Regions from separate parts of the Lederbergia sp. B243.17 genome, predicted to be linked through region 2. Evidence: riboswitches for the same ligand, from Rfam matches in the RefSeq annotation. Region 2 holds a riboswitch; the other holds the start of a gene.

Region 1 (14,976 bases), on a different contig from region 2:
GCATTTTGTCGAGGGAGGAAAGGAAGCGATCAAAATTGCCGTCTCGATCATCCCTTTCCTCGTCGGTATGCTTGTCGCCATCACAGTTTTCCGGGCATCGGGCGCACTTGATTTTTTTATCGGGCTGATTCGCCCGCTTCTAGATTTTGCCGGTGTACCGGCCGATATCGTACCTCTCGCTTTCATCCGGCCGATTTCCGGCACTGCCGCCTTAGGCCTGGTGAGCGATTTGATATCAGTCCATGGGCCGGATTCTTTTATCGGCAGGATGGCTTCCATTATCCAGGGCAGCACCGATACGACCTTTTATGTACTTACGGTCTATTTTGGAGCAATAGGAATCCGGAAAATGGGAGATGCTTTAAAGGTGGGCCTGCTCGCCGATTTGATCGGAATTTCAGCAGCGATTATCATAGCTACCTTAATGTTCAGTTCATAATCTGGACATTTTTTTGTTTTTATCCCTGTTCGCCGGGAAAGTTTCTTTGAATTTTAGAAGACATATGTAATAATTCAAAGCGATGAGGTGAGGAAAATGGAACGATTACAAAAAGTGATTGCACATGCAGGGGTTGCTTCGCGTAGAAAAGCGGAGGAACTGATTCAGGAAGGGAAAGTAACCGTAAACGGAAGCGTTGTTCGTGAATTAGGGATAAAAGTTTCGGATACAGACAGGATTGAAGTGAACGGCGTTCCACTGGGCAAAGAAGAAAAAAGATACTTTTTGCTTTATAAGCCGCGCGGAGTCATTTCGGCTGTTAACGATGATAAAGGGAGAAAGGTAGTCACTGACTTCTTTCCATTTGTCAACGAGCGGATTTATCCGATCGGGCGTCTGGACTACGATACATCGGGACTGCTTCTTCTGACAAATGACGGAGAATTCGCCAATCTGCTCGCACACCCGCGTTTCGGCGTAAACAAAACCTATATTGCCAAGGTTGAGGGTCTGCCGCTGCGGGAAACATTGAAGAAGCTGGAACGCGGCATCAAGCTGGAAGATGGCATGACAGCGCCCGCACGGGTGAAATTCATGTCCCACGATAAGCGGAAGGGAAATTCACTTGTGGAGATTACCATTCATGAAGGCAGAAACCGCCAAGTCCGCAGAATGTTCGAAGCGGTCGGCCATCCGGTCGCGAAGCTGCGCCGGGAAAAGTACGGCATGCTTGATCTCCGGGGCTTGAATTCAGGTGATAGCAGAGAACTTACGCCCCATGAAGTGAAACAGCTTCGGGTATTGGCGGAAACAGGAAGAGAACGCTGATCCCGCTACAGTGCAGGGAAGTTTCACATAACCTTCAAAACAGCATCCCCGGCGGCCAATCTGAAAGTGGTATAATGATAAGCGCATAGTGGCCAAATTGGAAGAGGGGGTAGGAGTGTGTCATCGAAGAAAAAACGCCGCCTGATCATGAGAACAGCCATTTTGGCAGTCATGACAATCGCGGTCGTCTATACATTATATGCAAGCTTCACGAAAGAAAAGCACGGCAAAATTGCTGTTGGCGACCAGGCTCCGAATTTTGTCCTGACAGATATGGATGGCAATAAGCACAAGCTGTCCGATTACCGCGGAAAAGGTGTCTTCCTGAACTTCTGGGGCACATGGTGCAAGCCGTGCGAACGGGAAATGCCCTACATAGACAGCCAGTACAAAGCTTTTCAAAGTCAAGGTGTAGAGGTACTCGCGATCAACGTAGGCGAACCCGAATTTCTTATCAGCAAGTTTGTCCAAAAGTACGGAATGAGCTTCCCGGTTTTAAAGGACAAGAGTAAGGATGTCATGGGCGCTTACAACATCTATAACTTGCCGGCAACCATACTCGTAGATCCTGAAGGCAAAATCGTCAGTATAGATGAAGGCGAGCTGACGGAGGCGAAGATTGCAGGCATGATGGAAAGCATCAAACCTGAATAAAGGAGTATCGTTATGAAAGAAGTGAAATGTGAATGCGGGCATGTGAATCCGACAGGAACGATTCTCTGCGAAGCATGCGGCAGGGCGCTTACCGAGGAAGCGAAGAAAGAGAAACTGCATGACATGCGGTATGAGGGCAGTGCCCGCAGATCACAGACCTATAATAAAACAATCATCGATAAGATCTGGAATTTCTTTTCATCTGTGAAAGTCGGAATCTGGCTGATTGTGATTACGCTGATCGCCTCGGCACTCGGCACTGTTTTTCCACAACAGACTTTCATTCCGCAGAACGTCGATCCGGCAGATTTTTATGGAGATAAATACGGCACCTTGGGAAAAATCTATTATTTGCTCGGCTTTGAGAACTTATACAGTTCCTGGTGGTATTTATTGATGATCGCCTCGATCGGTGTTTCACTTGTTATCTGCAGTTTGGACAGAGTCGTGCCGTTGTACCGCGCATTGAAGAACCAGCGCATTACCCGCGTCGAAGGCTTCCTGAAGCGCCAGCGTGTGTTTAACCGTGCGCCGGCCGGCGGTGACGATAAACAGGATTTTGCAACCATTAAGGAGCGGCTTGCCGCAAGACGGTACAAAATCCGCGAGGAAAATGGCAATATCCTTGCTGAGAAAGGCCGATTTTCCCGATGGGGCCCGTATGTCAATCATATCGGCCTGATCATTTTCCTGATCGGCGGCATGCTCCGCTTCGTACCAGGAATGTATGTCGATGATGTCATCTTCCTCCGTGAAGGAGAAACGAAGATCATTCCGGGCACTCATAAAGAATATGCGCTCGAAAACAAAAAATTCACGATGGAACTATACGATAAGGAAAAGGATAAGGAAGTGTATAACGAAGCGCTTGAAAGAGTCGGGAACGTTGTGAAGAACTTCCAGTCCGATGTAGTCCTTTATCGCCGTGAGAAGGGCGAAGCCATCGGGGACGATGACAAGCTTGTCAAAGAAAAAGAAGCGGAAATCCGAGTGAATGAGCCGCTGAAATTCGATTCATTCGCCTTGTATCAGACTGATTACCGGCTGAATGAGCTGAAATCGATGACGTTTGATTTAATGCGGAAAAAAGATGGAACATCCGCCGGCCAAATCACAATCGACCTATACGATCCAAAGGACGAGTATAAGCTCGACAACGGTTACAAGGTCCAGCTGCTCGGCTACTACCCTGACTTTGACGGCTTTGCCGATAATGGGGAGCCGCAGACGAAAACGACGCAGCCGAAAAATCCGGCCTTCGTGTTCAACATGATTTCACCTGAGCATCCGGACGGCGAGAGAAGTTTTACTGCAATCCAGCAGACCGTCGAACCGCTCGGCGAGACCGAATATAAAATGACCTTTGCCGGAGTCGACACCATGAATACAACGATCCTGACCGTAAGAAAAGACCTGACACTCTGGGTTCTGGCACTCGGAGGGGCGATTTTCATGATCGGGGTCATTCAGGGCTCTTACTGGAACCACCGGAGAATCTGGCTGCAGAAAGTGAACGGCGAACTTCTCATCGCCGGCCATACGAATAAAAACTGGCATGGCCTTAAAAATGAGATTGCCCATATCGTGAAAGATACAGCCATTCCTCTGCCGATCGACCAGCAAGACAAAAAAGACAATAAGGACAAAGGCGAAGAAAGTGGGAATACAGATGACGGAGTTAGTTAAACTTAGCGGTAATTTATTGTTCGTTACTTTTATCCTGTATTTGATCGCAACGCTGTTTTTCGGCGGAGGGATCCGTGATAAAAGAGGCCGCGAAAAAAATTCGAAAGTCAATTCTTGGTCGAAAATCGCCATTACTCTGACGATTGCCGGCTTCATCTCACAGCTTGGCTACTTCGTGCTTCGCTGGATCGCTGCCGGGCATGCCCCTGTCAGCAATATGTTTGAATTTACAACGTTTTTCGGCATGATGCTCGTTGGAGCGTTCATACTAATCTTCTTTATCTATAAATTGAACGTGCTCGGATTATTCGCATTGCCATTCGCGCTGCTGATGATCGCCTATGCGAGCATGTTCCCTAAGGACGTCAACCCGCTCATTCCATCGCTGAAGAGCTATTGGCTGCACATCCACGTAACAACCGTTGCAGCGGGACAAGCGATCCTCGCGATCAGTTTCGTTGCAGGGCTTATCTACTTGCTGAAAGTCGTCGATACGAGAGCAAGCGACAAACGAGCCATCTGGCTTGAAGTCATTATGTACAGCTTAGTTGTGACGCTCGGGTTCATCCTGTTCACCTCCGCATTTTCGGCTGCAGGTTATAAAGCCGAATTCAACTGGGTTGATGACGAAGGTGCTCAGAAAGTGGCGAATTATGCGATGCCTGCATTGGTCGGCCCTCATGAAGGGGAGCTGCTGACATCCGGCAAGATGGAGCCGCTCATCAATATGCCGGGATTGATCAACGCACAGAGACTGAATACGGTCATCTGGTCACTGATCACTGGCTCCGTTCTTTACTTGCTAATCAGGCTGGTTACCCGCAGGCGCATCAGCACGCTGCTGCAGCCGCTAGTGAAAAGGGTCAACCTGGATATGGTCGATGAAATCGGCTACCGCTCTGTTCTGATCGGTTTCCCGGTCTTCACACTGGGAGGCCTGATCTTCGCGATGATCTGGGCGCAGATCGCTTGGACAAGATTCTGGGGCTGGGATCCGAAAGAGGTATGGGCGCTCATTACATTCCTGTTCTATGCCGCGTTCCTGCATTTGCGGCTTTCACAGGGCTGGCATGGCGAGAAATCAGCCTGGCTTGCTGTGATCGGTGTCGCCATCATCGTCTTTAACCTAGTAGGCGTCAACCTGGTCATTGCCGGACTGCACTCATACGCATGATCCAGAAGAATCGATAATGGAAAAACGGAAGAAGAGCCCTCACTTTGTAGTGCGGGCCTTTTTCCTATAAAATAAGGATAAGTAAGTTCGATGTGAAGAAGGGGGAAGTTGAATGGATAAAGATGTGAAGATTTTAGTTGTGGATGACGAGGACCGGATTCGCCGGCTGCTAAAAATGTATATGGAAAGAGAGAATTATTTCATAGAGGAAGCTGAAGATGGGGAAGAGGCGCTTCGTCTTGCCTTGCAAAATGATTACGATTGCATCTTGCTTGACTTAATGATGCCAGGGAAAGATGGAATCGAGGTATGCAAGGAGCTGCGCGAAGAAAAGGCGACGCCTGTCATCATGCTGACAGCGAAAGGCGAAGAGGCAAACAGGGTGCAAGGATTTGAAGTCGGAGCCGATGACTATATCGTTAAGCCGTTCAGCCCGCGCGAAGTGGTCCTGCGGGTAAAGGCGCTTCTGCGGAGAACATCCCAGTCCACCTATTTGCAAAACGATACGACTGCCCGTGACATCATCGTCTATCCGCATCTATCAATTGATAATGATGCCCACCGGGTAACGGCTGATGGCAAAGAAGTCAATTTGACGCCGAAGGAATATGAATTGCTCCATTTCCTCGCAAAATCGCCTGATAAAGTGTTCGACCGCGAACATTTGCTGAAGGAGGTCTGGCATTACGAGTTTTTCGGCGATCTCCGCACAGTTGATACACATGTAAAGAGATTGCGTGAGAAATTGAACAGAGTATCCGAAGAAGCTGCCGGGATGATTGTGACCGTATGGGGTGTCGGGTACAAGTTTGAAGCTGGTAATGAATGAGGCTTTGGCGCAGTGTTGTAGGCAAACTATGGATGACGATCCTTGCGCTCGTTTCCTTCGTGCTGATCATCTTGACGATTCTCCTGCTCGAGTTCTTCGAGAACTACAATGTCGGCCAAATTGAACTGGGATTGACCGAGCAAGCGAAGAAAATATCAAGCATCATTGAAGCACATCCTCATGATGATATGGGTGAAAAGCTCGTCTTTGAAATGATCGAGGCACCGGTCGAATTGGCAGTTGCCTATGATAAAGATCACTTCGTCTTTTCAGCAGATGACACTGAGGGTTCCGTCCCGCGTGAGTTTTTTCTGAATGATCATGACCTCTCATCTGTTTTTACGAAAAGGGAAACGGTGAAAAAGGAATTGTCCATCTCGGAGCTGCCGAGAGAGACGACTCGATTTGACAACTTCATCATCGCGGGCGTGCCTTTAACCCTTGACGACGGGAGAGAAGGGGCTGTCTATGTTTATCAGTCACTGGATGTGCTGAAGCATACGTCACAGAAGACGACGAAGCTCATATTGCTGGCGGCAGGGATTGCAATTGTACTGACAACGGTATTTGCTTTCTTCCTATCGACGCGGATTACCGCCCCGCTCCGAAAGATGAAAGAGGCCGCATTTGAAATGTCAAAGGGGAAATTCGATACGCGCATCCCGTCCCTCAGCCATGATGAGATCGGGGAGCTGGCGATCGCCTTCAATCAGATGGGCAAGCGGCTGAAATTCAATATGAATGTGCTGAGCCAGGAAAAGGAACAGCTCTCCAGCATTTTAAGCAGCATGGCTGACGGCGTAATGACATTCAGCAGTGACGGCTCGATCCTGATTACGAATCCGCCGGCAGAGTGGTTTTTGCAGCAGTGGCACTATGAGGCGGGCGATAATCAAGGGTCGATCCCGCCAGAGCTTGCAGAACTCTTAAAGCAGGCAGTTTCGACTGAACAGGAACAGACGGGGGAATTGACGCTTCAAGGCCGGTATTACGTGATGATCGTCAGCCCGCTTTACACGCTTAACCAGCAAAGCGTCCGCGGCGCGGTGACCGTTTTGAGGGACATGACGGAGGAGCGAAGACTTGATAAGCTGCGCGTCGACTTCGTTTCCAATGTTTCCCATGAACTAAGAACACCGATCGCCATGCTGCAAGGATACAGTGAAGCGATCATCGACGACATCGCTGGAACCGAGGAAGAGAAAAAGGAAATCGCAAAAATTATATATGACGAATCGCTTAGAATTGGCAGGCTTGTCAATGAACTGCTTGACCTCGCCAGGATGGAAGCCGGTCATATCTCACTTCACAGCGAAGAGATCCAGATGGAGCCTTTCGTCCAGCGGATCATCAACAAATTCCAGGGACTAGCCCGGGACAGTGAAGTGACACTGCAAGGCAATTTCACAGGTGAAGGGATAATTCTGTCGATTGACCCGGACAAGATCGAACAGGTACTGACCAATTTGATCGACAACGCCATCCGCCATACCGATAAAAATGGCGAAATCATCGTCGGGATGAACAAGCAAGAAAGCGGAGTAGCGATTTATGTTGAGGACGACGGATCAGGCATTCCGGAAGATGACCTTCCATTTGTCTTTGAACGTTTTTACAAAGCGGACAAAGCCAGAACACGCGGAAGATCCGGCACTGGCTTGGGACTCGCGATTGCCAAAAACATCGTCGATGCTCACAACGGCCACATATCCGTCAAAAGCAAACTCGGCCAAGGCACCACCTTCACCATCCTCCTCCCCCGACTTTGAATAATATGTTGAACAATGACGCTAAATCTTGTTCCATGAGGAACATAGAAAAGCGGAGGGGGCTTGCCCAGCTGCGACAAGCACAAGACGGGCAGGAAAGAAGGCGCTTTTTGCCTTCATTCCTGCTTGGCTTGTGACCTCGAGCAGCTAGCCCCCGAAGCTGGCCAAGGAAAAGCGGAGGGCGGCCGATTAGGGGCGACAAGCATAAGACGAGAAAGGAAAAGGTGCTTTCCAACCTTTCTCCTTTCTTGGCTTATGACCTCGAGCCCCTGCCGCCCGCAGCTGGCCAAGGAAAAGCGGAGGGCGGCTGGCCTTAGGAAAGATGGCACGTCCGGAGTCATTCGATTCTGTGCAAAGAAATTATTTTTAAAAAAAGGGAGCTGTCACGGAAAATCAGTTTAGTACTGACTTTCTGGACAGCTTTTTCCTTTTTCTTGCTGTTTTGCTGTGGATACGGCTGAAGAGCTGCCACTTTCAAATATAGATACGTGAAGAAACCCGTTTGCTATTTTTTTGGTATCAAAGAGTCGGATAGGCACGTGAAAATCTCCGTTAGCCAATTTTTCCAGTGTCAAAGAGTCGGATAGGCACCTGAAGAAACCCGTATGCCAATTTTTCCGGTGTCAAAGATCCGGATAGACACGTGAAAAAACCCGTATGCCAATTTTTTAGGTTCCAAAGTGCGGACAGGGATGTTCGAACGGGAAGAACCAGAACTGGGTAACGGTTTTGCATTATTAGAAAGGAGCGATCAGGAAAATTCGTTTTAGTGTATTTCTGGGCATCCCTTATATAACCTGTTCTTTCCCATTACATAAAATGACTCATTGCCTGTTAGGAGGCTTTATGGGAAAATCAGTGTAAACCAAGATAGCGTGAGAGTTTTTTTAGTTTTTCGATTAACGAATCATTTTTTCGTTTATTTGTAACTTTTTTGCCGCAAAACCGACTAATATGTAGACGGGGAGGGGAATGGATGGACTCCGTTTTTCGTGATTTATACATGAAATACCACCAGGACTTGTACCAATTCCTATTTTATATGGTAAAGAACAAAGAGGAGACCGAGGATTTGGTCCAGGATGTGTACGTTCGGGTAATGAAATCTTACAGCCGATTCGAAGGGAAGAGTACCGAAAAGACATGGCTGTTTTCGATTGCGAAAAACGTCGCAATCGATCATTTCCGCAAGCAAAGAAGCTGGAAGGAAAAGCTTTATGATAAATTCGACTGGGACCGCCAGGAGATCAGAGACCACTCACCGCTGCCGGATGAGGAAGCGATGCAGAACGAGGAAGTCCGCCAGTTGTATGAATGTCTGGAGCTGTGCAATACAAATCAGAAGCTCGTGCTCGTCATGAGATATTTGAATGGGTTTTCGATTTCTGAAACATCCGAAGCACTAGGCTGGAGTGAAAGCAAAGTGAAGACGACCCAGCATCGCGCATTAAAGGCACTGAAAGAAAAGATGGATGCACAGAGGGAGAAAGAGGGTGAGAAGCGTGCCTCAGTATGATGAAGAGCAAGAGTTGATAAAGTTGCTGAAGAAACTGCCGAGGATAGAAGACAGCCGAAGCATCGAGGAGGTATACCGGGGGATCCGGCCGGAGAGGAAGAGGAGGAATGGGTGGCATATTGCTGTCCCTGCGTTCACTCTTCTCGCTGCTGCCTCTTTATTTCTCATCATGTTCTTTTCCCAGCCGCCTGATGCAGAACAGGATGTGGCCACCCTTCACCACGCAGCGAAGAGAGAGATGCCGAAAGAAGAAGCGAAAAGCATGGCAGATGCAGCACCGGACAATTCTGTTGCCGTTAAAAATAAAGAGGAAAAGCCAGAGGATACAAAAGAGCCAGCCGGCATGCTGGGCGTCGCACAAAAGCCGGAAACAACCGCTATTTACCGGGCCGGTATGTCCTCTGGACAGCTTGTCACACTAGGGGTCATAACTGGGGATGCGATTGTACTGCCAGTTTCGATGGTCGTGCCTGATGAAAAAATGGGATGGATTGATGCCTATAAAGAAGCGGCTGTGAATGTCGTCCGCAATCATCCGGAATTTTCCGATCCTACTCCTCTTCTCGAATCATTGAAGGAAGAAGAGGGCAAACTCGATGTAGTGATTGACCCAGAGCACCAGGAATATTTCTCCCGGAACCAAAAGCTCATTTTGCCGATGCTCGGCTATATGCTGAAAGGCAAGGGCATCGGAATGGTCGAATTCAAGGATGAGGAAGGAAATCCAGTCGAGCTTGGCGATTATGGGATCAAGCCCGATCCCATCCAGGATGAGCTCCGTAAGGCATACTACAGCTATACACCTCCTGGCAGCGAAGTGGCATACCTGATTCCTGCAGACCTGCCATCTGAAAGCCTGAAGGAGGCTGTAGCCTCAATGAAAGTGCCGCCGAATGATTTTTACAAATCCGTTATCTCGGATGAGATCGGTGTGGAAGTCGAAGAGAGGGAGAATGAAGCAATTCTCCAGTTCAATGAGGAATTGAACTTAGCCGAGACAGATGAGATAAACAGCATGCGGTTGATTGAAGGACTTCTCTTGACTGCACGCGAATTCGGTTACAGGCAAGTAAAATTCGATAATATTAAACCAGAAAATTGGGGCCCTTTTAATTTTGAAAAACCGGTTGATGTACCGGAAGCTCCGAACGAAATTGCTTTCAAATGAAACAAGAAAAAAACCGTCTCGGCCCGTTATGGGTCAGACGGTTTTTTTATGACATGCATATATAAACGGAAAATGCCAAACATAAAGAGTGGCAGCAAAAAAAGCGGTTCTTCCTTGGGACATCCTGTCATAGGATGGAAACATCCACAACGAACGGGAGGATTGAACATGAAAACGATCGAAAAAACAGTTTTACTTCTTCTGTTTCTATTACTATGCAGCGCTTTTAGCCGATTCCCGGTTGTTCTGGCGGAGGAACCAATGGTTGAAGAAACAGGGGACTGGACGTTTCCTGCGGATGGCATCATCTCGGATGTATTTTCGTCTAGGAATGGCACCCATAAAGGGCTTGATATTGCCGGAGATCATGATGCACCGGTTCTTGCCGTCGCATCTGGTATCGTCACAAAGGCGTATACCTCACCTACATATGGAAATGTCGTTATGATCCGCCATGCGAATGATTATGAGACCGTGTACGCTCACTTACATACATTGGAGCTGCAAGAGGGTATGGATGTTGCTAAAGGCGAGAAAGTTGGCACGATGGGAAGCACCGGACAATCTACCGGTACCCATCTTCATTTTGAAATTCACCAGGGTGGATGGACAATCGAAAAAGACAATGCCATTGATCCGTTCCTTGTGTTTGGGACAAGGGAGATCGGCTATGGAGTCGCCTCCATGGAGCCGGCAATCGGCGGAGCGATCGAAACAGCGGGTGCCGTACTTTCCGATCCGCTTCAAGCTGACGCCTATGAGGAGAGCACATTGTATAAGGCATCTTCGATTTACGGTTATCTGGAGACGGAAAAGAGGCAGCCTATGCAAAAAGAATTGACGTATATCGTGCAAAATGGGGACACACTTTGGTCCATCGCCCGCCATTATCAGATAAGCCTAGAGACACTCCAATCGGTGAATAATCTCGAATCCGACCTGATTCTCGTGTCTCAGGAACTGAGCATTCCGGCATCGCCAAATTAATTTCTTTTCATATGAGCGCAAATATAGTATAATGACGTTGAAAATAAAATAACGATTCATCTTCGGGGCGGGGTGAAATTCCCCACCGGCGGTAATGCGGCATATTCATGCTGTTAGCCCGCGAGCCTTCAGGGGCAGGATTTGGTGCGATTCCAAAGCCGACAGTACAGTCTGGATGGGAGAAGATGAAGGTCGCCCGCATTTCAAATGGCAGGATTTGAATTGCTTGTTTAGGTTGCCTGGATATTCTCCCTCAAAGATTCTGATCTTTGGGGGTTTTTGATGTCTGGGACCAGCAAGTGGGTGCCTTTCTTCAACATGGGGTGAATCTCTAAGGAGAGAGGAAAATGAAAAAGTTAAATGTAAGAGCGTATGTTGTAATCGGGATGCTGAGCAGTCTGGCTTTCATATTGATGCTCATCAAGTTCCCGCTGCCAATGATTCCGCCATTTCTAAAGGTGGACTTCAGCGACATTCCTGCACTGATTGCTGCCTTCTTATTCGGTCCGGTCGCTGCTATTCTCGTTGAATTGTTCAAAAATGTGCTCGACTACTTGGCAAGCGGCAGTGAGACAGGAATTCCAATTGGGCATTTCTCCAACTTTGTTGCCGGACTCTTGTTCGTTTTGCCTGCCTATTTTGTGTTCAAGCGTCTGGATACTAGAAAGGGATTGGTTTTTTCCCTGATTTCCGGCACGATAATCATGGCTGTATTCATGAGCATTTTAAATTACTTTGTCATCTTCCCGGCTTATACGAGATTTGTTGGATGGGATCCGATGACGTCAGCGGACCTGAGACAATTTGTCGTCGCTGCCATCCTGCCGTTCAATTTGGCGAAAGGAATCATCGTCACGGTCATCTACATGCTGATCCACAGCAAGATGCATGTATGGTTAGCTAAGCAATCCTCAATCCGGAACGTATAAATCAAAGGAGCTGCCGCAGAAAATCTGCCGCAGCTCCTTTTTATGTAGGTAGAAAACGGGAAAAACACAGAATGACCTCGCGCCAAAACGATAAAAATGCCGGAACCACCAAGGTTCCGGCATGTTCACTTCTCTTTATTCATGCTTTAACGGGTCACCGTCAAACGATTCATCCGCCACTTTGATAGAATCGGTCGGACACCCCTCAAACGCATCCATCATATCATCCTCGAGAATTTCAGGGACTTCCTCTGTCCCCTGGTTGTCATCGAGGATCACATAGGCGATTCCTTCGTCGTCGTAGTCGTAAATATCAGGTGCGGCTGCTCCGCAAGCCCCGCAGGCAATGCATGTATCTTTATCTACTATCGTGAATTTCGGCATGATCCATCCTCCCGATCCCCTCCCCATTATTGCTGGGGCAGTGAACTTTTTCAACACAATACTGTTTGCATCCAACATTATTGTAATCCTGTTTATCAAACATTTCAACGCTTTTCCCCTGTCACTCAATTGTATGCGGTGTCATAAAAAATGGCTCGATCCGGAATTAGGTTTCTTAAAACCGCTTTGCAAAATTTGACGGCAATAGTCGAAAGGGCAGATTCATGATAAAATTGAATGAAGAGCTTTAGCAATGAAAAGTTCGGAAGCGCGGCATCTAACAGGAAAGGAAGGGATGTATATGACCTATCTGCAGTCCGTTCTTATGCAATGTCTTGAGCAAACTGCCGGCGAACGGACGGTTTATTCAACATTCCATCTGCTGACAGGGAAAAAGTCATCCCAAACAATCCAGGACGCGCATTTATTTGAGTTGACGACTTATTTCAAAACGATGCCAAGACTAAAACGATATGAATTTGACAATCTTTTAAAAGAGATGGGAACAGCGGGATACATAACTCTGGACGGGGATTATGCCTATCCTCAAAGGCATCAGCAGCCAAACCGTCCGGAGAGACTTCCCTATCTTGACGGATGGGCATTTCAGGATACCGCACTCGTTTTCTGGAAAAGACTGACGCTCCTTATCCAGGCTGTCTCCCATATTGCTTACGGGCAGAATCGGTATTATCCGATCCAGAGAGACCAGGAAGTGGTCCGGTGGGTAAAACAATTCCTGACTTCCTTGAAAGGCGGGAAAACGTCCCTAGCACCGGGACTGCTAGAAGAATTGGAAAAAATCTTCAAAAGCGGATTCCCGGAGGACCCTGGCCTCATCACAGCCCGGCTCAGCGGCTATGAGGTGATCGGGCTTACGGAAAAACAGGCTGCTCTCCGGCTTGGCTATGAAGAAACAGAATACCATTTCCGATTTCTACATGGACTTCATTATACAATTGGCCGCATCACAAGCAGCCCGGATGAGTTTCCGCTTCTGCACCAGCTTCTTTTGGGAATTCATCAGCACTTTCCGTTTACCCAATCAACACTGAGGACTTACGAGTTGTTGAAAAGGAACCGGTCCGTCGAGGAAATCGCCAAAATGAGAAGGTTGAAAAAAAGTACGATTGAAGACCATATTATCGAGATCGCTTTAATTGATCCGGAATTCTCTGCGGAGCCGTTTGTTGATCCGGCGCTCAGTGCAGCGATCCGGAAAGCGGCAACCGAATTGGGGCAGAAGAAGCTGAAGCCGATCAAGGATTTTGTTGGACAGGCTTCGTATTTTCAAATCCGCCTCGTTCTGGCAAAGATGGGTGAGTGGCAATGAACATAATGCAATCATTAAAAACATATTTTGGCTATGACCGATTCCGGCCTGGGCAGGAGGAGATCATCCGGTCCGTGCTGGACAAAAAGGACACAATCGCCTTGCTTCCGACCGGGACAGGGAAGTCCCTCTGTTATCAGCTGCCGGCGTATGTACAGGAAGGGACGGTTCTCGTTATTTCGCCGCTCATCTCTTTGATGCAGGATCAGATTGAAGGGTTGCGGATGAACGGAGAAAAAAGGGCTGTGGCTCTGAACTCTTTCCTCGATCCGCAAACACGGAGATCGATCCTTGAATCATTGCCGAGCTACCGGTTTATTTACGTATCGCCGGAAATACTCGGCTGGGATTATCTAGTAGAGCAGTTGAAAAAAGTACACATCTCCCTATTTGTGATTGACGAGGCTCATTGTATTTCCCAGTGGGGCCATGATTTCCGTCCTGACTATTTGAACCTCGGAAAGATCCGGCGGGAGCTTGGAAATCCGACGGCACTTGCGCTGACCGCGACAGCAAGCGCGGATGTAAGGAAGGACATTGCGAGCCAGCTGCTGCTTGAGGAACCGGCTGAGTTCATCTTTTCCGTTGATCGGCCAAACATCTCCCTCATCGTCGAAGAGGTTACTCATCAACAAGAGAAAAAACAAAGGCTGGCTGAGCTTGTCAACTACTTGCAGAAACCGGGGATCGTTTATTTTTCCAGCAAAAAAATGGCCGAGGAGATGGCGGAGTTTCTCCAGCAAAATGGCGTCGAAGGCGTCTCGGCGTATCATGGAGGAATGGACCAGGAACAGCGGATTTTGATCCAGCAGCAATATTTATACGGACAATTGCAAGTGATTTGTGCTACAAGTGCTTTTGGAATGGGTATTAATAAAAATGACATCCGCTTTGTTATCCATTTCCATCTGCCGGCGCAGGCCGAATCGTATATCCAGGAAATCGGCAGGGCAGGAAGGGATCAAAAACCAAGCACGGCTATCCTTCTCTATTGCCGGGGAGATGAACAGCTGCCTGCCCAGTTTCTCGAGTATGAGCTGCCGGATAATCGGCAGATCCTGAACTATTTTGAGCAAAGGGAAAAACTGGCGAAGAGCGATTTGATGGAGGCTCTCGGGCTTACGGATGTCCAGTTTCGTTTTCTCGAACATTACGGAGCAAATAGCGAAGGTCATGAGGATCCTGTTCAGTATGCAATTGACGTAAAAGACAGGCGGATGCGGCATAAATGGCTAAAGCTGAACGAGATGAAACAATGGATTTTGGCGCAAGGGTGCAGA
Region 2 (14,976 bases):
TGTCCAGCTCCGGCGCCTAGCTGCTCGAGGTCGCTTCGAAAAAGCACAGGTGGGTTGGACATCACCCACCCGTGCTTTTTCTCCAGCGCTTGTCGCCCCTGATCAATCGCCTCCGCATTTCTTTGTCCAGCTCCGGCGCCTATCGGCTGGCAAACTTCGGGCAGCCGCCTACGATAAGTCAACATCGACTCCTGCGTCGTCGTGTTTCCTTTATCTCGTTGGCTTCCCTCCAGTTTGTACGCCGATGAACAGGCGCCTCCGCTTTTCTTTGTCCAGCTCCGGCGCCCAGCTGCTCGAGGTCATAAGCCAAAGCTGGAGAAAGGCTGGAAAGCGCCTTTTTCCAGCTTCGTCTTATGCTTGTCGCAGCTGAGCAAGGCGCCTCCGCTTTTCTTTAGATATCAAAGTCTAGTTCGCTTTTTTTCTTGTCTTTTTCTTCGTCTTTGCTGTCTTTGTTTTCGGTGTTTTGGTCGCTGTTTTTGTTGTCGCTATTTTTTTCTTTGTTCTCGTCTTCTTTATCGCTGTTTTGTTTTTGTTCTTTGTTGTCGCTTTGTTTGGAGGAGTTGCTGTTGCTGTCTTTGTTTTTTTGTTGCTGGCTGTTTTTGCTTTGGCCGGATTCGTTCATGATTTGTTGGATTTTTTCGGCTGCCATCGGTGCGATTTCGAGCAGTCTTTCCATAAATTGAGGTTTTTGCTGGAGATGCAGCATTTGGACGCCGTCTTTATTGATAACGAGAAAAGCGATTGGTGTGATGGAGACGCCGCCCCCGCTTCCCCCGCCGAATGGCAGGCTGCTCCCGCTCTGGCTGTCCGAGGAGCCTCCTCCGGTAAATTCACTGCCACCTGCCGCAAAGCCGAAGCCTACTTTGGACACCGTAAGTACGATTCCGCCATCAGGGGTTTCCACAGGATCCCCGATGATTGTATTTACATCTATCATTTGCTTCAAATTTTCCATTGCCGTTGTCATTAAATCTTTAATGGGATGCTCCGCCATGTACGCTCCTCCTGTCTTCATTCACGGAATGAACCGAATTCCTTTTCATTTTCCTATATATCCTAAAAGCCTCCAGGATAGCATTTCCGGCCCGGATGTCCATCATACATTTGAGGCGGGTTTTCAGCATCATCCTTTGGAAATCGGGCTCAATTTCGACCTGTTTTTTCTTCATGGACATCGCACTTTCCATAAGAGATATGATACCTGCTTTCACTGTCCACAGGCTGCCGTAAGCTATTGCCGTATCGGCAGCGTCGCCAAGCCCAATGCTAGTCCTCCATGTGAATGAACGGATTGTCACTTTTCTGGCCATTCTTCTAAGCTCCGGCCCCACTCCCGCATATTGTTTCAGGCTCATCCTGCCAGCGGAAGGCGCAGGCTTATCGCTCCGTGCCTTTTGCAACAGCATATCCAGATCCATCCGTCTTTTTATTGAAAGGATGCCAAACACGGCCTTCACTGTCCAATCGGCATACTGGGCAACTTCATCGATCTGGGCAGTAACGGTTATTGTTATCTTCGTGAACAGTAGGCATACCGCCCCTATGAGCAGGACGATAAGCAAAATGGCAAGGAACTTCATGAACATCCCTCCGCTATCCAGCTTTTCCATCATCAATTAAAATAAACCCGCTTCTTTACGAAGCGGGTTTAGAGCAAATTTATGGGTATGGGGACCAAAGAATATAGCCAACTCTATTAAATAAGATGCACGCTTTAATGCCGGGGTAAAAAGGAGGTTAATCAATTAAATCAATAGCCTCGTGTCCTCTTGGTTAAGTAGATATAAGTGAAACAAGGTATAGAAGGATGCTTAATCCTAAAACGCCCCCAACGACAATGGTATGGCGTTTCCGCTGCATCACAATGATGGCGATATATTCGCGTATCATAGCATTCAGCCAATAATAGAAGACAGTTTTCGAGCCAATGCCTTGGCTTTTTAAGCCTGCCTTTTTTGCATATAAGCTGGCTCTGAATAGATGGAAATTGTTTGTCGTAAATATGCTGTTATATTTACCATCTCACTGAATCCATGAGTTGCTTTGAATAAAGCATATTCTGGAAGGTATTAACTGAACGAGTTTCTGTTAATGTGTGCTCCAAAGGAATTCCTTTCTCTACAGCATACTTCCGCATGGCTTCCGCTTCTGGGACGTTTTCATCGGGCCCTTGCCCGCCTGAGAAAATTATTTTAGGCGGAAAAGCGGCAGCTGCTTGCTTCCGATAAAAATCAATCGCCTTATTAATTCGACTGGCCAAAAGCGGCGGGACTTTATCGTTAATTAACCCACTGCCGAGCACGATGATAAAGTCTTGGTTAAATTTCGGCTTATTAAATTGATATAAGAAATAGGCAGTTAAAAAATTGGTTAAGTGCAAGAAGAAATATACGATTAATAAGTCAGCGCTGACATATAAAGGTTCAGTAAAATCAGGTAGAAATTGTCTGATGTTCACAATGCGGAAGAGTACTAATAACAGAAGAAATATACCCATAATAAATGTTAAACTGTTGGCCAGACGCCGGCTTTCTTTTTTCATCAGGACTCGGCCATTTAAAAAAAATCCTATAGCTAGAGCCACTAGTCCAAACGCTGAGATAAAAAGCAGAAATAAAAGAGTCGGAATTAGAGCGATTATCTTGAGAAACATAATATTTGAGCTGAATCCTACATAGCCACAAAAGACTAGTAATGAACAAACAAACAGGTTAAACAGAAATCCATTAATAATTTTTCTAGGATCCTTTAAATAACAAGCCAAGAAAAGAATGAATAAGATAAGAGTAACAATTCCGATAAAAGCCATTTCACACCTCTGTTTGATTAAGTTTACGCTCGTATCAGTTTATCACGATTACGAAATTTATAAAAAAGCAAATTTATATTTTTTCCTATTTTGATTTCGTAACGCTAAGGTTTTTGTTCAATAAGGAGTTCTCTTCCTTTGATGATTACCTCACATGACTATAGTCAAGCAATGTGAAATTTCGGAAGTGTATCTTTAACATAGAAAACGCCAGCAATAAGAAAAGGGTTGGAAATCATCGATTTCCAACCCTTTTGTCTACAGTCTAACCCTGGTTCCCATAGAAACGGGTCCTTGTTACATATGGGCAGCTCTCAATCTTTTCCCATTGTCGTGAACGACTGTCGTATCAGCAAACAGGTCGTGGACGCCCTGTTTTTTTGGCGTGAATGCAACGACAATATACAAGAGAGAGATTGTGGCACTTATATATCTGCCGATCCCCTCCCGAAAGATGACTGTCGCCCAGGAAAGCTTTTCCTCCTTAAGCGGTGCGACCCTTAGGCCGAAAACCATCTTTCCGAGCGTCTGGCCAAAGTATTTCGTCATCAAGATGAAATACAGGTAAAAAACAAGACCTGCAGCCAGACCGTACGGGGTAATAAAACCTGACTGGTTCAACGACAGTCCCGAGGCGCGAAAAATCGGCTTCACAATCATTGCGTTTAAGCTCATGACTATAATCAGGTCGAGCAAATACGCCCAGAACCTCATCCAAAAGCCGGCATAGCGGAAAGAGGGCTGTTCTATTTCCATATTCATCCCTTTCCCTCCTATTCGGTGTATAAATACATAAGTCTAGGCGAATTTGCGTTTGTCAGCATTTCAAGCACTCCGGACATTTCAGCCTGCTTTCCGCTTAGTTTCTGGGCTGCAGCGCCGAATAGTGACCCGAAACCGAAGCTGGCCGATGAATACTTGACCACTTGCGCTCCTTCTAGCTTATGATCCTTTTTTAATGCGTCGATCACATCTTCCTGGTAACCGAACCCGTCGATCAGTCCATTGTCCTTCGCCTGCCGGCCATCATAAATTCTGCCGTCCGCCAGTTCACGGACCTTGCTTTCCGGCATATTTCTTCCTTCAGATATAACTCTCACGAATTCGTCATAGGAGTTTTTCAGCATCGACTGGAGAATTTCCTTTTCACTATCGGTCATCTCCCGATACGGACTCATGATATCCTTGTATGGGCCGCTCTTGATCGTCATGAAATCAACACCGTATTTCTCGGCTAACCCACTCACATTGACGCTTTGCATGATAACGCCGAGCGACCCTGTCAATGTTTCTGGACTGGCGTAAATTTTTTCGGCAGGTGCGGAAATATAGTAACCGCCGGAAGCTGCCATCGCTCCCATTGAGATGTATACGGGCTTCTTCGTTTCTTCCCTGATCTGCACAAGTTTTTGATGAATTTCAGCAGACTCGTTTGTCCCGCCGCCCGGGGAATTCACTCGGAGTACGATACCCGCAACCGTTTTATCATCCTTTGCCATATTCAATTTTTTCATAAAATCCTTATGTACATAGCTTTCTGATGAAAATAGGGATGGCTCCATCTCCTGGATGACCCCATTCACTTCCAGCACTACGATTTTCCTGGCAGGATTGCCGGCCTCGACCACTTCTTCTGCAAAAGGGCCAGTCATGCCGATTGTCTTCTTCATTTCACCGGAAATAAGGGAGCTAGCCATGTTGATCATCAACGAAGCAAAGACAACTATCGCTGCGACACCCAAAGCTCCCCATCGTTTCGCATTCATTTCCATACCTCCTCCTTCTCTTCCACTTGTCTATACGCATCAGTCTGGAAATAAGTTTCAAAAACATGATACACTGTGGAAGGGTGCTGAGCGAAAAGAAGAGGAATCCGATTTCGTTCGAATACATAACGTCCCCTAAAGCGGGGAATAAAGATAAAAGCAGCCTATAAGGAAGGATGATAAACATGGATAAAAGAAATAATATTTACTTTTTTCATAAGGAAGATCCGGTATCAGAAAAACAGATCGCCAATTTATATGAATCTGCAGAGCGGTATGATTTCAGCATTGTTGACGACCATAAAGATGCGAATATCATTGTCAGCATCGGTGGAGACGGCACATTTCTCCAAGCAGTAAGAAAAACCGGCTTCCGTGAAGATTGCCTGTATGCCGGCATTTCTTCCGATACAGTACTAGGCATGTACTGCGACTTCCACTTGGAAAATCTTCATGACATGATCGATGCGATGACTCAGGATCAGATTGAAGTAAGAAGATATCCTGTCATAAAAGTCGATGTTGACCAGGAAGGTTCCTTCTATTGCCTGAATGAGTTCACGATTCGTTCAGGAATTATCCGGACACTTGTAATGGACTTGTTCATCGATGGCCTTCATTTTGAAACGGTTCGCGGTGACGGGCTTGTCATTTCCACCCCGACAGGAAGCACCGGCTATAATAAATCAACCCTCGGCGCAGTTGTCGATCCACTGCTGCCTTGTATGCAGGTAAGCGAGCTTGCTTCGATGAACAACAACCGCTATCGTACGCTTGGTTCTTCCTTCATCCTGAGCGGAGACCGTACTCTGGAGCTGAAAGTGGCTCCAGACGGCAACGACTTCCCTATCATGGGGATGGACAACGAAGCGCTCAGCATTCAGCAGGTTGATGAAATCAAAGTCGAATTAAGCGAAAAACGGATCAAAACCGTCAAGCTGAAAGACAACTCCTTCTGGGAAAAAGTAAAACGTTCGTTCTTGTAAAACAAGAAAAAGCCTCGGGCTCCGTCTTCATGACGGGTCCCGGGGCTTTCTTTTTTTCCATATAAGCACGCCTCTCGATGCTGAATCGTTTACCCGAACGTACGCATCAGATTCGCCATTTCGATGGCGGAAACAGCCGCATCCCATCCTTTGTTCCCGGCTTTCGTTCCTGCACGTTCAATTGCTTGTTCTATTGATTCTGTCGTAAGGACCCCGAATATAACCGGAACACCCGATTTCATTCCTGCCTGGGCCACTCCTTTCGCCGTCTCGCTGCTCACGTATTCAAAATGGGGAGTCGAGCCGCGGATGACTGTGCCGAGGGTGATGACGGCATCGTATTTCTTCGAGGCTGCCATTCTTTCCGCGACGAGAGGTATTTCAAATGCACCGGGCACCCATGCTACCTCGATAAAGTCCTCCTCAACGCCGTGCCTTCTTAGAGCATCCTCCGCTCCACTCAACAGTTTTCCCGTAATGAATTCATTGAATCTCGCAACAACAATTCCAATCTTCAGTCCTGATCCAACCAAGTTACCTTCATAGATAGTTTTCATCATTCTCCTCCTAGATTCTAATAAGATGGCCGAGCTTCTCGGCTTTTGTTTTTAAATATGCTTTATTTTCGTCCTTAGAAGGCATTTGGATGGGCACCCTTTCTGCCACATTCACATCATGGCCCTCTAAGCCTGCGATTTTCCGCGGATTATTCGTCATCAGCTTGACGGAAGTGATGCCGAGATCCTTGATGATTGCTGCGCTGGCATGATAGTCCCGCAGATCCGCCGGAAAACCGAGCCGTTGATTCGCCTCGACGGTGTCGAACCCTTCCTCCTGCAGCTTATAAGCCTTCAATTTATTGATCAGTCCGATGCCGCGGCCTTCTTGTCTCATGTAGAGAAGGACGCCCCTTCCATGCTCTTCGATCTGCCTGAGGGCAGCCTCCAGCTGCGGACCGCAGTCACAGCGGAAAGAGCCGAATGCGTCTCCAGTCAGGCATTCTGAATGGACGCGCAGCAATACTGGCTCAGATGTAGACAAATCTCCTTTAATAATGGCAATGTGCTCTTTTCTTGTTAGATTGTCGGTATAGCCGATCGCACGGAAATGCCCGTATGCTGTAGGCAATTCAATCTCCGCTTCCCGGCTTACCGTCGTTTCCGATTTCTTTCGATAGTCTATGAGCGCCTCAATCGTAATCATCTTCAAACGAAAGCGGTCGGCAATCTTCCGAAGCTGCGGAACTCTAGCCATCGTTCCATCCTCGTTCAAAATTTCGCAGATGACACCTGCAGGCTTCGCACCTGCCATTTTGGCTAGATCAACTGCCGCTTCCGTATGGCCGGCCCTTTCCAGAACCCCGCCCTCTTTAGCAATGAGTGGGAATACATGTCCCGGCTGCTTGAAATCTTCGCTTTTCGCTTCATCATTCATGAGTTCTTCAATCGTTCTGGCCCGCTCAAAAGCGCTGATGCCTGTCGAGGTTGTTGAGTGGTCGACAGAGACCGTAAAGGCGGTTTGGTGAGGATCGCTGTTCCTTTCCGCCATCATTTTAAGCCCAAATTGTGCCGCTCTCTCGCCTATGATCGGCACACAGATTAATCCACGGCCCTCTTTCGCCATAAAATTGACCATCTCCGGGGTCACTTTATCGGCAAGACCGATAAAGTCCCCTTCGTTCTCGCGATTCTCATCGTCGACAACGATAACAACTTTTCCTTCCGCCAGATCCTCAAGTGCTTCTTCAATCGAATCAAACATCGTCTTCCCTCCATTTCTTTATCAATCAAGAAATCCGCTGCTGCGCAGCAATGCTTCTGTTATGCCACCGCCCTTTGACTCTTCTTTTTCAGCCATTCGCCAAATTGTTTTTGCGATCATGTCGCATTCAACGTTCACACTGTCTCCGATATTCTTTTCTGCTAAAACCGTCCCTTTTTGCGTATGGGGGATGAGTGCGACCGTAAAGCAATCGTCGTCTGTTCCGAAAACAGTGAGCGAAGTTCCATCGACGGCAACAGAGCCCTTTCCAGTCAAATACGGTGAAAATTCCCCCGGGATGGAAATCGTCATATATAGGGCATTATCCTGCTGATGCTTTTTTATGATTGTTCCTGTCCCATCAACATGGCCCGTCACAAAATGGCCTCCGAAACGGCCGCCAGCAGCCATTGCGCGCTCCAGGTTCACCCTAGATCCGTACTTTAGGCCAGCAAGCGAGGTCCCACGAAAGGTTTCCGGCATCACGTCGGCGCTGAAACGGCCGGCAGTGAATCCGGTCACTGTCAAGCAGACACCGTTCACCGCAATACTGTCTCCTGTCCGCATGTCTTCAAGGATTTGTTCTGCCACAATGGTAAGCGTCAGCGATTGTGCGCCTTTCACGATTTTTTCGACCGTGCCGATTTCCTCTATGATTCCAGTAAACAATCAAACTTCACGCTCCTTTTTAGGCTTCGCTGTTACCTTCAGATCCGGGCCGATTTTTTCAACATCAATGAAATCGAGCAAAAACGCATCGGCCATCTCTTCGATTCCTTCGCCGCCGACAGGACCAGGAGCGGTCCTTCCTCCGATAATCTTTGGCGCAATGTACAAAACGAGGCGATTGAAAGCATGCTCCTTCAAAAAAGAAGCGTTCACTTCGGCTCCCCCTTCAACAAACAGAGTCATAATGCCAAGCGAACCAAGCTCCTCAAGCAGCGGGCGCAGTTCAATTCTCTCGGTCTTCTGGCGGAGGATTTCGATCTTATTTTGCCTTAGTCTTTTTTCCTTTTCTGTGGATGCGTTTTTCCCACAGACGATCATTGTCCTGGCCGATGAATCGGTCAGCACATTTGCATTTTCCGGAATACGCAAATGCGTATCCAGCACAATTCGAATGGGATTTTTTCCACCTAGGGGCAATCTGGTGGTTAGAAGGGAGTTATCTTGGAGTATCGTATGGATTCCGACGAGTATAGCGTCATGCCGATGCCGCATTTTATGGACATCAAAGAGAGCCTCGCTGCTCGTAATCCATTTGCTTGAGCCGGTAAAGGCCGCAGTCTTTCCGTCTGCCGTCACGGCAGATTTGATCGTTACATAGGGGGTTTTTGATTGAATATAATGGAAAAAAGGTTCATACAATTTATGGGCTTCCTGTTCACACATACCTGTCTCCACATGGATGCCCGCCCGGCGGATCGCTTGGATTCCGCGGCCTGCGACGAGCGGATTCGGATCTTGGCATGCCACCCACACGTTTTTCAGCCGAGATGCAATGACCAGTTCGGCGCAAGGCGGCGTTTTTCCGGTATGGGAGCATGGTTCCAGCGTAACATACAAGTCTGCACCTTCCGCTTCCTTCCCGGCCATCTTGATTGCAGTGACTTCCGCGTGGGCCGTTCCCGCTTCCAGGTGAGCACCAAAGCCGAGAATCCGGCCGTTCTTGACAACGACAGCGCCTACGGGCGGGTTTGGAGATGTTTGTCCCTCCACACCCTCAGCAAGCTGAAGGGCCATCTTCATATAATCTTCCGCAAGCAATAAGCATGCCTCCCCGTTCATTTATTCCCTAAGTAACAAACAAAGCCCCGCACAATTAAGTACGGGGCTGGAAAGATAAATGACTGCACCGATGCCAAATCATTTCCGGCACGGCCAAGCTGAAAGCCTCAGATGTAACCAAAGCTTCCGCATAAAATCATTATTCTCATCACGAAATAAACGTTTAAAAGTTCGTCTTTAAAACGCAATTCTCCTTCTCCCATCCAGACTTTAACTGTCGGCTCCGGATTCTCACCAGATCCACCGCAAACCATAAGGCATACGGGTCACGGACTTAGAACAAAGTTCATCACCGCCGGTCGGGAATTTCACCCGGCCCCGAAGGATTCCTGATTCGATTGTACGTTCATTATGGCAAAATGCCCGGACAATTGTCAACGATCAAACACCGGGTACGTTTCACGACATAAGGAGTTCTTAGTGCAATTCCTTCGTCTTAAGCTTCACTTTATCTTGCGAAAGCCGCTTCCGTTTGTTTCGAAAAGCGGTAAAAGTATAAATGGCCAGCGCAGTCCAAATGAAAGCAAAAGCGAGGAGCTGCTCACCGCTGAATGGCTCATGGTAGAAAAAGACACCAAGAATGAGCATAAGGGTAGGCGCAATATATTGCATGAAACCCATCACATTCAGAGGCAGATGGCGCACTCCCTTTGCAAAAAACAGCAGCGGGATAGCTGTGACAACACCGGATGCCATAAGCCCCAGATCCGTAGCAGCCGAGCCGGAAAATAATGAACTGTCATTCTTGAAAAAGAGGACTGCCATATACAAAAGGGCAACCGGCATGATCGCCATCGTTTCAAGCGCGAGACCTACCGAAGAGTCTACTTGAACCATTTTTTTCACAAGGCCGTAAAGCCCGAATGAAAAAGCAAGACCGAAGGCAATCCACGGAAACTGACCGTAGGACGCTGTCATGATCCCAACTCCGACAAGGGCCAGCAAAAATGACCAGATTTGGGCGGCGGCCAACTTTTCTTTGAGTACGACCACGCCAAGTACGACGCTGACAAGCGGGTTCATATAATACCCGAGACTCGTCTCGACCATCTTCTCCATGTTGACAGCCCAGATAAATAAAAACCAATTCAGGCTGATCAGGACCGACGCAAGCAATAAGGCTGCACCTTGCTTCGGCTGCTCTTTTAACCGTCTCAGGCTCCCCGTGAATTGATGGAACTTCCGGGTCACGGCGAGCAGCAGCAGCATGAAAAAGAATGACCAAAAAATCCGGTTCATCAGTACTTCTCCTGACGGCACATGTCCGAGCAGCTTCCAATAGATCGGCAATATCCCCCAAAGCAAATAAGCCGAAAAAGCAAAAAACAATCCTTCTTTTTCATTTGTATCCATGATGGCACTACCCCTATTATTTAGATTCTCGAAATATTAGTCCATTATAAAGGAAAGCGGAAGAAACATTCAATCACTTTTCTTCCGCTAAAGGGACAGGGCCAGGTTTTTATTTGACAGTTATTTTATGTTGTTATCCTGTCATGTTGGTAGACGACTTTGCTGCCAACGATGACCATTACGGGATATGCATGAAGGATCTCATCTTCCCTAATTTGAAAAGGATCATGACTGAGAACAGTAAAATCAGCCGTGAAGCCCGGCTTGATCATGCCCCTGTCGTGCTCGTGGCCGGACGCATAGGCGCTTCCTGTCGTATAAAGCGAGATGGCTTCGAACATGGAAAGACGTTGTTCCGGCATATAAACGGCGCCATCTTCCTGCCTCTTTCTTGTGACAGCCGCATAGATGCCGAGAAGCGGATCTGCCGATTCAATCGGGGCATCCGATCCTCCTGCACAGTGCAGTCCCGCTCCAAGCATCGTTTTCCAAGCATAGTTATCTGTCATTTTTTCCTTGCCGATCCGGTCGATTACCCAAGGAAAGTCGGATAGGACGAAGGCAGGCTGGATATCGACGACAACCGGCAGCCTTTCAGCCCTTTCAATCAGCTCAGGCCGGAGGATCTGTCCATGGATCAGCCGGTCCCGCTCCCCTGCTGGAGGCGGATGTTCTTCAATCACATCAAGGAAGCGCTCAAATGCGAGATCGCCTATTAAATGGGCGGCAACCGCCATCCCCTTGCTCCTCGCTTTTACAACAATCGCCTTCAGTTCTACCTGTGAATGAACAGCTAGCCCCGATGTAGACGGGTCATCGGCATACGGCCTGCTTAGAAGCGCTGTTCTGCTGCCAAGGGAACCATCAACGAACACTTTCACAGCGCCGAATTCAAGCATGCTCGTGCCGCGGCGGTGTTCCGGACTTTCTTTCTCCCAGTCATCAAGGACTTTATGATGGATAAGCAGATGAGCCCGGAATGGGAGCCCCTTCTCCTCCACTACATGGGAAAAGGCATCGATCACTTGCCGGCAGCTCCCATAATAGCTGAGGTCTTCCGTATGGCCGCCTGTCAGCCCGAGGCTCCAACAGCTTCGGATTGCCGTTTCAAGGGCTCTTGCCACATATGTATCGTCTTTTGGCGGCATCCGCTCATAAATCAGATTTTGGGCCTCATCCTTCAGAATGCCGTCCAGCTTTCCTTTTGCATCACGACTGATTACACCACCGTGAGGGCTTTGTGTACTTTCTGTAATACCTGCAAGAGTGAGCGCTCTTGTGTTGACCGTGATCGCATGCCGGCAGACGCGCTTTAGCATAACAGGGTGAGCAGGAGCTGCCTTGTCCAGTTCCACGGCAGACGGCGGAGATGAATCCGGCCATGCGTTCTCATTCCAGCCTTCTCCGATGATCCATTCGCCGGCTGGTATAATCTCCGCCTGCTTCCTTACAGCTTCAAGAAGCTCGTCTTTTGATTTCATTTTAGAGAGTGACAAAGTCAGCAAGGATTCACCGTGTCCGACAAGATGCATGTGACTGTCCACAAATCCCGGAAACATCGTCCTCCCCTGCAAATCGATCCTTTCCTCAATTTCTCCTGCAAACTGTTTTTCCATTTCGGATGCAGACCCGCAGGCAATAATTTGATCGTCTTCTGTGACAACTGCCTCTACGCGCACCCCTGCATTTTCCATCGTATAAATGGTCCCGTTTGAAATGATTGTTTTCATCTGCACCCCTCTTTACAGCTGAGTTTGGCCCGTCTCCATTTTGCGCAGCTCCACCCGCCTGATCTTGCCTGAAATGGTTTTCGGCAGTTCATCGACGAATTCGATTTTCCGCGGATATTTATAGGGGGCGGTCATTTCCTTCACGTGATCCTGCAGCTTTTTGACAAGCCCTTCCCGATCTTCGAATGCTTCAGGGCGTAAAACTACGAAAGCCTTGACGACACTGCCCCTCTCTGGATCGGGGCTTGCCACAACGGCACATTCCTGGACAGCCGGATGCTTGACGAGAGCATCCTCAACCTCGAACGGGCCGATAGTATATCCCGAGCTGATGATAATATCATCGCTCCGCCCTTCAAACCAGAAATAACCATCCTCATCCTTCCTCGCCCTGTCCCCCGTCACATAATACTCTCCGCGAAACTGGATCGCTGTCCGCTCCGGATCCTTGTAATACTGTTTGAAAAGGGCCGGTGTGTCCTTATGGACGGCAATGTCACCGACCTCTCCTGCAGCACAGGGATTTCCTTGTTCATCAATGATTTCGACACGGTTGCCGGGCGTTGGCTTGCCCATCGACCCGGGCTTCAGCTCCATCTCCTTTGTAATCCCGACAAGAAGCGTATTTTCTGTCTGGCCATATCCATCTCTGACACTAAGGTCAAACAACTTTTTAAAGGTATCGATCACTTCCCGGTTCAGCGGCTCACCCGCAGACACCGCACTGTGCAATCCCGATAGATCATAATCACCAAGACGTTCCTCCTTCGCCATCAGCCGGTACTCTGTCGGCGTGCAGCATAGAACGTTTACCTGATAACGCTCCAATAACTCCAAATATTTCTGTGCATTGAATTTCCCATTGTAAACAAAACCGGTTGCCCCCGTCCCGAGCACAGATAGGAAAGGGCTCCAAATCCATTTTTGCCAGCCTGGAGCTGCAGTCGCCCAAACAATATCGCTTTCCCGGATGCAAAGCCAGTTCGCCGCGGCTGTTCGCAGATGGGCATACCCCCAGCCATGGGTATGGACAACCCCTTTTGGATTGCCAGTCGTCCCGGACGTATAGGATAAAAAAGCGGTGTCTGACTGAAGTGTTTGTGCTGTCTCCAAATCAGCCGATGCCGTTTCCATCAGGGCATTCAGCGGAAGCCAGCCGTCTCTTTCCCCGCCGATGACAAACTTGCGAACGCCTTCCATGTTTTCAACACCGTCAAATTGATCAAGACACGGTGCATGGCAAATGACCCCTTTGACATCGCCATGGCTGATTCTGTATTGCAAGTCGTGCGGCTTAAGCATTTCAGAACTTGGAATGACGACCAAACCGAGCTTCAAGGCAGCCGTATATACCTCATATGCTTCAATCAGACGCGGCAGCATGACAAGAACGGTATCCCCCTTATCAAGCCCCTCCTCTTTAAAAACATTGCCGATCTTGCAGGCGCTGCGCAACAGCTGCTCGTATGTACATTGCTTTTTCTCTCCCTGCTCATCTTCCCAGATGATCGCGAGTTTCTCTTGGTCTTTCGCATGTTTTTCCATTTCGTTCACGATGTTGTACTGTTCAGGGGCAAGCAAATCTTCACGTTTCATGTCGTCTCCTCCTTCAGCTCGTTTCTCCCATTATACAAAATGATATAAATATTGAAAAACTTTTTGGTGCGAAAGTAAAGAGGAAGCGGCAACTACCGCTTCCTCTAGCCATTTTATTCATTTAAAGTTATTGACGGCCGCCGATTTGTTGCTGGGCCATAGATACTAGGCGCTTTGTGATTTCTCCGCCGACTGAACCATTAGCACGGGAAGTAGTTTCTGCGCCAAGATTAACACCGAATTCTGAAGCAATCTCAACTTTCATTTGCTCAAGAGCCCGCTCTGCGCCAGGAACTAGTAGTTGATTACTGTTGTTGCTTGCCATGTGATTTCCACCTCCTTGTAACAATAGAGTGTGCGGAACCACATGCGTTCATTCACTATCCGTGCTGGTAATTGTTCCACGGACAAGGCAATTTTGCCATGCCGTCAGAACAGGTCGCTCAGTTCTTCCTGTTCACGCCTTCTTGCGCTGATTTGAATCGTTTCAACGCCTTCCAGAGCTTCTTTTAACAGCTCTGTCCAATCAAATTTGCTTTCCATCGCAATCATTTTGTCCTTCTTCGGCTTCGTTTTAGGAGCCGGCGGTGTAAAGATGGTGCAGCAGTCCTCATACGGACGATTGGAAATTTCCATTGTGTCGATTTCTTCGGCGATTTTAATGATTTCAAGTTTGTCCATTGCGATGAGCGGACGCAGCATCGGCGTAGACGTAACATCATTGATTGCAAACATACTGTCCATCGTCTGGCTCGCCACCTGGCCAAGACTTTCGCCCGTTACGATGGCCAATCCCTCGCGTTTTTCACGGATGGCATCCGTTATTTTCAGCATCATTCTTCTTGTTGCTGTCATGGAATACCCTTCAGGAATCACTTCATGAATCTTTTCCTGGATCGCTGTAAAAGGAACGAGGTGGACTTTGATGCTGCCGCTATATTGAGCAAGCTTCATCGCCAAGTCGAGCGCCTTTTGCTTTGCCCTTTCACTTGTAAAAGGAGGGCTGTGGAAATGGACAGCTTCGAGGCCAACCCCGCGCTTCATCATCAGATAACCGGCAACCGGGCTGTCGATTCCGCCCGAAAGCATCAGCATCGCTTTTCCCGATGAACCTGCCGGGAACCCTCCTGCCCCCTGGATAACCTCTCCTGAAACATATGCAGCCTCGTGGCGGACCTCCACGATCA

Evidence for each region. A riboswitch is a leader RNA that binds a small molecule or an ion and turns the genes downstream of it on or off. The one in region 2 is predicted to bind FMN.
Region 1: another riboswitch for FMN. It lies ahead of AC0TWI_RS19170 (ECF transporter S component); the one in region 2 lies ahead of ribD (bifunctional diaminohydroxyphosphoribosylaminopyrimidine deaminase/5-amino-6-(5-phosphoribosylamino)uracil reductase RibD).

The regions. Positions count from the first base shown of each region.
Region 1 is NZ_JBWBKF010000091.1:25,397-40,372, forward strand. Features, by position in the region: gene AC0TWI_RS19120 (spore maturation protein) at 1-439, shown strand, start outside; gene AC0TWI_RS19125 (pseudouridine synthase) at 536-1,267, shown strand; gene resA (thiol-disulfide oxidoreductase ResA) at 1,385-1,921, shown strand; gene resB (cytochrome c biogenesis protein ResB) at 1,934-3,607, shown strand; gene ccsB (c-type cytochrome biogenesis protein CcsB) at 3,591-4,781, shown strand; gene AC0TWI_RS19145 (response regulator) at 4,894-5,610, shown strand; gene AC0TWI_RS19150 (ATP-binding protein) at 5,607-7,379, shown strand; gene sigX (RNA polymerase sigma factor SigX) at 8,356-8,895, shown strand; gene AC0TWI_RS19160 (hypothetical protein) at 8,873-10,063, shown strand; gene AC0TWI_RS19165 (peptidoglycan DD-metalloendopeptidase family protein) at 10,232-11,050, shown strand; FMN riboswitch at 11,105-11,241, shown strand; gene AC0TWI_RS19170 (ECF transporter S component) at 11,398-11,979, shown strand; gene AC0TWI_RS19175 (ferredoxin) at 12,115-12,363, opposite strand; gene AC0TWI_RS19180 (YpbB family protein) at 12,617-13,696, shown strand; gene AC0TWI_RS19185 (RecQ family ATP-dependent DNA helicase) at 13,693-14,976, shown strand, end outside.
Region 2 is NZ_JBWBKF010000097.1:227,207-242,182, forward strand. Features, by position in the region: gene ytfJ (GerW family sporulation protein) at 392-994, opposite strand; gene AC0TWI_RS21310 (DUF2953 domain-containing protein) at 975-1,613, opposite strand; partial or broken gene AC0TWI_RS21315 (YdcF family protein) at 1,774-2,809, opposite strand; gene AC0TWI_RS21320 (RDD family protein) at 3,107-3,571, opposite strand; gene sppA (signal peptide peptidase SppA) at 3,583-4,575, opposite strand; gene AC0TWI_RS21330 (NAD kinase) at 4,761-5,561, shown strand; gene ribH (6,7-dimethyl-8-ribityllumazine synthase) at 5,651-6,118, opposite strand; gene AC0TWI_RS21340 (bifunctional 3,4-dihydroxy-2-butanone-4-phosphate synthase/GTP cyclohydrolase II) at 6,129-7,322, opposite strand; gene ribE (riboflavin synthase) at 7,344-7,991, opposite strand; gene ribD (bifunctional diaminohydroxyphosphoribosylaminopyrimidine deaminase/5-amino-6-(5-phosphoribosylamino)uracil reductase RibD) at 7,992-9,089, opposite strand; FMN riboswitch at 9,298-9,440, opposite strand; gene rarD (EamA family transporter RarD) at 9,528-10,463, opposite strand; gene AC0TWI_RS21360 (amidohydrolase) at 10,589-12,193, opposite strand; gene mbcS (acyl-CoA synthetase MbcS) at 12,206-13,789, opposite strand; gene AC0TWI_RS21370 (alpha/beta-type small acid-soluble spore protein) at 13,917-14,114, opposite strand; gene thiI (tRNA uracil 4-sulfurtransferase ThiI) at 14,219-14,976, opposite strand, start outside.